2 regions of the Halomonas sp. NYA30 genome follow, and region 2 is predicted to be linked to the other one. Evidence: predicted binding sites of a transcription regulator. Region 2 holds the regulator's gene; the other holds the start of a gene.
The links. The regulator sigma-54, encoded in region 2, starts transcription at its own class of promoters, with help from an activator protein. The targets are predictions, from matches to a motif close to TGGCACNNNNNTTGCTNT.

Region 1 (3,087 bases), 200 kb from region 2:
ATCAAGGCTAAATCAATGCGGCCATCGCTACCGGCAGGCAACACCTGCACCTCGGCACCTGCTTTGGTTAACCGTTCGCGCTTTTCAGCCACATGGTCTGGGGTGGTAACCACCAAGGTTCGCCCCGGTTCGCTTAAACAGGCGGCTGCCAAGGGCAAGCGCAAATGGGTATCTAACACTACCCTTAACGGTTGGCGCTGTACCACCTCATCGGCATTGGCAAGCGACAACTGCTCGGAGCGAAGAGTAAGCCGCGAGTCGTCCATGATAATCGATTCAACGCCGCTTAATATCGCACTGGAACGCGCTCTTAGCCGCTGCACTTGCGTTCGCGCTTCGGGGCCGGTAATCCACTGAGACTCGCCTGACCCCATGGCTGTACGCCCATCCAAACTCATTGCCATTTTCAGGCGTACAAAGGGGCGCTGAGTGGTCATTCGGGCAATAAAGCCAGGGTTCAATGCCCGCGCTTCACTCTCAAGCAGGCCTACTGCCACCTCAATACCGGCTTCTTCAAGCAAGCGAATCCCCCGGCCACTGACCTGGGGGTTGGGGTCCTGCATCGCAATCACTACCCGTGCCACCTTGGCCTTTTGCAGAGCAACCGCACAGGGGCCGGTACGCCCAGTGTGCGAGCAAGGTTCAAGAGTGACGTAAGCCGTCGCGCCCTGGGCCCGTTCACCGGCCGCGGTTAAGGCATGGATTTCCGCATGCGGCTCACCGGCTCGCCGATGAAAGCCTTCCCCAACGATCTGCTCATCGTGCACGATCACACAACCGACCCGAGGATTAGGATCGGTGGTGTAAAGCCCTTTGCGCGCTAGCTTTAGCGCCTGCGCCATATAATGGTAATCGTCTTGGCTAAACAGGGCGCTCATTTTGGCGGCTCGCTAGTGTGTCTCACTGTAGAAGAGGACTCTTGATTGGGCTCTTGGGAAAGCCGATCAATCTCAGCACGAAATTCATCCAAATCCTGAAACTTGCGGTACACCGAGGCAAAGCGAATGTAAGCCACATGATCGAGGGTTTTAAGCGCCTGCATCACCGACTCGCCAATATCACGGGCGTTGATCTCACGATCGCCTCGCGCGCGAAGGGTTTGACGTATGCGCTCGACGGCCGCTTCAATGGCTTCCGCGCTGACCGGGCGTTTTTCAAGCGCACGCAACATGCCCGCCCGGAGCTTGGCTTCATTAAAGCTTTCCCGTGAGCCGTCTGACTTCACCACGCGAGGCATCACTAGTTCAGCAGTTTCGTAAGTGGTAAATCGCTCCTGACAGCTCGCACACTGGCGACGACGGCGCACTTGATCGCCATCGGCTACCAACCGCGAATCGGTCACTCGAGTATCGTTTGCACCACAAAAAGGGCAATGCATAGCGGTCAACCTGTTGTCAGCTCGTGCTGGCATGCCGCACGAGTTAGCGTGTTATAACCTGGCAATGAATATGCTATTAATGGCGTTTAAACCGGCATCAACGTCTTAAGCTAATGGATTTTAGCGTTTAAACGCGCTATCAACCACGCATTGTAACGATTTGGCACACAAGCTGCAGCGTTTGTCGCAGATTGTTTATCAGGAGCCACCCATGTCCCCGTTTGAGCAGACCGTGCACGGCTACCTCAGCCACCTATACGGGCCGCGTGCTGACGAAGTGCAGCGCCGCTTAAATCAACACATTGAGCATTTTTTGTCGCTTGCCCCGTTTTCGTCCGCCCCTGGCGATGCTCCTTCCAAAAACGCACCTTCATGGAGCGAAAAAGATCAGTGGGTGATTAGCTATGGTGACTCCATTATAGAAGAGGGGGTGCCACCACTGGCAGTCCTTAGCGATTTTCTTCAACTGCGGCTGGGCGAGCGTATCAGCGGCGTGCATGTGCTGCCCTTCTTCCCGTGGAGTAGCGACGACGGCTTCTCGGTGATCCATTACCGGGAAGTGAATAGTGAGCTTGGCGACTGGTCGCATATCCGCGAGCTCGCCGGTCATTACGACCTAATGGCCGATTTGGTGCTCAACCATGTTTCCAGGGAGTCGCTCTGGTTTGTGGATTACCTGAGCGGCAGCCAGCCAGGCCGCGACTACTTTATCGAGGTTGACCCTGATACCGATGTCTCCCAGGTAGTTCGCCCCCGCAGCAACCCGTTGCTGGTACCTGTTTCAACCCGGCGCGGCACTCGTTATCTATGGGCAACCTTCTCCGAAGACCAGCTCGATCTAAACTTTGAACATCCGGATGTACTGCTGGAGTTCGTCGGTATTCTGCTCTTCTACCTGGAGCAGGGCACACGGATTATCCGCTTGGATGCGGTGGCTTTCTTATGGAAGCGGTTGGGCACCTCCTGTATTCACCTGCCGGAAACCCACACCGTGGTGCGTTTGCTTCGCGCGATTGTCGACCATGTCGCCCCAGGCACTCTGCTGATTACCGAAACCAACGTGCCGCACCAAGAGAACATCAGCTATTTCGGGCTTGAACGGCTCCCCAAGGAGCCGCCCGATGAAGCGCACATGATTTATCAATTCACGCTGCCACCGCTGCTGCTCCATACCTTAACCCGTGGCGAGGCCAGCACGCTGCAAACCTGGCTTGCCAGCCTGCCGGTACTGCCTGACCACTGTACTTACCTGAATTTTACCGCCAGCCATGACGGTATTGGTGTGCGCCCACTGGAAGGCCTACTGCCCGATCACGAGCGCGATGCACTACTGGAGCTGATGCACAAATTCGGCGGTTTTGTCAGCATGCGGAGCAACCCGGATGGCAGCGACACGCCCTACGAGATCAACATCACCTGGTTTGAAGCCATGCGCGGCACTCGCCGTGGCCCGGATCCATGGCAAATAGCCCGCTTCCTATGCAGCCAAGCGATCATGCTCAGCCTGCAGGGAATTCCAGCCCTCTATATCCATACGTTAACGGGCACACTCAACGATGTAGAAGGCGTTGAGCGCAGTGGTCGCCTGCGCTCGATCAATCGGCGACGCTGGCAGCGTAGCGAGCTGGACCTGCTACTGGATAGTCCTTCCACCCCTACCCACGATGTGTTTCATGCCTTAAACCGGCTGCTGGATCAGCGTCGTCAAG
Region 2 (3,087 bases):
CCGGGTCGCCGTCGATAGCATCAAAATCAATCGCTTCTGCGAGTTTTAAAAAACCAGCAATTGGGGCCGAGCAGTGAGGACTACGCGCATGGGGAATAGCCACGCCGTTACCAATCCCGGTACTGCCTAAGCGCTCACGGCCAATTAAACGGCTAAACACTTCTTGGCTGTCCAGACTGGGGATATTTTGGGCAATAAAGGTGCTGAAAAATTCCAGCACCCTTTTTTTGCTGCCCCCGGGTACGTCAAAGAGAACACGTTCCGGGGGGAGTATGGTTTCCAACGTCATTGAATTAACGCACGCCTGCGCCTTGGGCGCGAGCTTGTGCTTTTTCCTTATGTTTAACGAGTTGCCGATCAATTTTGTCCGCTAATGCGTCAATAGCGGCGTACATATCACTGTCTAGGGCTTCCGCATGTAAATCAGCACCTGCTGCGTGCAGTGTACAGGCGGCCTGCTGGCGCTCTTTCTCCACAGATAAGGTGACTTGCACCGTGGTTATGTTGTCGTAATGGCGCTCTACACGTTCAAGCTTTTCGTTGACATAGTCACGCAAGGCGTCAGTCAGTTCTACGTGATGACCAGTGATATTAACTTGCATTGACGTACTCCTTATCCATCGGACTGTACTTCGATTGTAACCCTTTTTGCCGCGTTGCAAAGCCCTTGTCGAGAGTTTCCCTAAAACGTTGATTTGTGCTAGCGCAAACGACGTCGCTCGCTAGAGGAGGGAATGCCCATGGCTTCACGGTATTTAGCCACCGTTCGACGCGCTACTTGAATTCCCCCCTCCCCTAATAGCGTGACTAAGCGGCTATCAGAAAGCGGCTTGCCTGGCGGCTCCTCTTGAACCAATTTCTTCAGCCGAGCGCGGATAGCGGTGCTTGAATGGCTGTCACCATCCTGGCCGCTGACTTGGCTTGAGAAAAAGTATTTGAGTTCAAATACGCCGCGAGGCGTATGAATAAATTTCTGAGTGGTTACCCGGGAAATAGTCGATTCGTGCATTTCCACGGCCTCGGCGATATCGGCCAATATGAGCGGCTTCATGGCTTCTTCGCCGTGTTCTAAAAAGCCAATTTGCCGGGTGATAATCTCGCGGCCAACGCGCAGTAGCGTATCGTTGCGGCTAGAGAGGCTCTTGATCAGCCAGCGTGCTTCCTGCAGGTGTTCTTTTAAAAACTGATTGTCCTGACTTTTATCCGCACGCTTTATTAAGCTTGCGTAGTCGGGCTGAATGCGAAGCCTTGGCAATGCCTCAGGATTGAGCTCTAAGTGCCAGCCTTCGTGGTCATGGCGTACGACCAGGTCGGGCGTTACATAACTATCATCGGTATCGCCATAGGCGCTGCCCGGGCGTGGATCAAGGCTACGAATGAGGAGAATGACATCAGCCAGCTGGTCATCATCGAGTCCCAGGCGGCGTTTTAGTAAGCGCATGTCATCTTTGCCGAGCGCTTCCAGAAACTGCCGTACTAAGCGGCGGGCAGGAACCAGCAACGGCGTATCATCGGGAAGAGTGGCCAGCTGCAGCATCAGGCACTCCCGCAGGTCGCGGGCGAATATTCCTGTTGGCTCAAATTGCTGAAGCTTAAGCAGAATGGTTTCTACTTCGCGCTGGCTAAGCCCATCGACACCTTGGGCGCGAAGCCCTTCACGTATGTCGTTGAGCGGCTGAGTTAAGTAGCCATTAGCATCTAACGCGTCGATAAGACTTTCTGCGACAAGTTGCTCTCGCGCGCCAAAATCAGTCATGGCTAGCTGCCACAGCAAGTGCCCATGAAGACTCTGGCCAGCAGCCTGGCGCTCAAAATCAGGTCCTTCGCTGCTGGAGCCACCGTGACTGCCCATATCTTGGTAGGTGTCAGACCAATCACTATCTACCGAGAGCTCGGTGGGAATGCTCTCTGACCACTCTTCCTCTTTGGGCTCGCTGGCAGCCTGTTCGCCAAATTCATCCTCTTGTTCCAGCATGGGGTTGGCATCTAGGGCCTGCTGAATTTCTTGACGTAAGTCCAGCGTTGATAGCTGTAACAGAGCAATGGCCTGCTGCAGCTGAGGTGTCATGGTCAGCTGTGTGCCCATGCGCAGTTGAAGAGAAGCTTTCATGACCATCTGAGAACCACTCGTTAATCAGAATGCTCCACCCTAGTGTGAGTAGGTCTCCGGTGCAAGTGCAATAAGCATGCCATTGGTAGTAAAGTTGTTGTAGAGCGCTAATTAGAAGTGAAAAATAGGCTAGAGGCGGAAATCAGCGCCTAGATAAACCTCCCTCACTTTCTGGTTAGTGAGTATCGAGGCTGGAGAGCCGCTGGCGATGATTTGACCATCGCCCACGATGTAGGCGATATCACAAATATCCAGGGTTTCGCGAACGTTGTGGTCGGTAATCAGTACGCCGATGTGGCGCTGCTTTAATGCCCGAATAATGGTTTTGATCTCGCCCACCGAAATGGGGTCTACGCCAGCAAAGGGCTCGTCCAGCAGAATGAATGCGGGTTCTGTCGCCAGTGAGCGAGCAATCTCCACACGCCTGCGTTCACCGCCTGAAAGGCTCATGCCCAGGTTGTCGCGAATATGGGTAATGTGAAAATCTTCAAGTAGCGCTTCCAGGCGCTGCTCGCGGTCGCTACGGCTGAGCTCTTTGCGCGTTTCGAGTATCGCCATAATATTATCGGCAACCGATAATTTACGAAAAATAGACGCTTCTTGCGGTAGGTAGCCGATACCCGCCGCAGCGCGTTCATGCATTGGGGCGCGGGTTAGATCTACATCGTCGATACCCACTTTGCCAGCATCGGATTTCACCAGCCCCACAATCATATAAAAAGAGGTGGTTTTGCCTGCACCGTTGGGGCCGAGCAAGCCCACAACGCTGCCTTGGGAGATCTCTAAATTGATGTCTTTAACAACTCGGCGTCGCTTATAGCTTTTGGCCAAGTGATGGGCATATAGGGTTTTGATTGGCGCAGTTTCTGTAGTTGCCAAGGCTTGGCTCCCTATTGTTCGGGCTGAAGCGTCATGCGTATGCGCTGGGTTTCGCTGCCGTCAACGTCAGAGCGCGCCTGAATCACTTCACGGTCAAT

Region 1: a site for sigma-54 is predicted at 1,540-1,557, ahead of ACWI0H_RS07215 (sugar phosphorylase). Genes of this name have one in related genera too.

What each region holds. Positions count from the first base shown of each region.
Region 1 covers NZ_OZ334477.1:1,588,552-1,591,638, reverse strand. The annotation lists gene ribD (bifunctional diaminohydroxyphosphoribosylaminopyrimidine deaminase/5-amino-6-(5-phosphoribosylamino)uracil reductase RibD) at 1-878, opposite strand, end outside; gene nrdR (transcriptional regulator NrdR) at 875-1,378, opposite strand; gene ACWI0H_RS07215 (sugar phosphorylase) at 1,590-3,087, shown strand, end outside.
Region 2 covers NZ_OZ334477.1:1,791,863-1,794,949, forward strand. The annotation lists gene ACWI0H_RS08125 (PTS sugar transporter subunit IIA) at 1-289, opposite strand, end outside; gene hpf (ribosome hibernation-promoting factor, HPF/YfiA family) at 294-602, opposite strand; gene ACWI0H_RS08135 (RNA polymerase factor sigma-54) at 701-2,116, opposite strand; gene lptB (LPS export ABC transporter ATP-binding protein) at 2,240-2,989, opposite strand; gene lptA (lipopolysaccharide transport periplasmic protein LptA) at 3,001-3,087, opposite strand, start outside.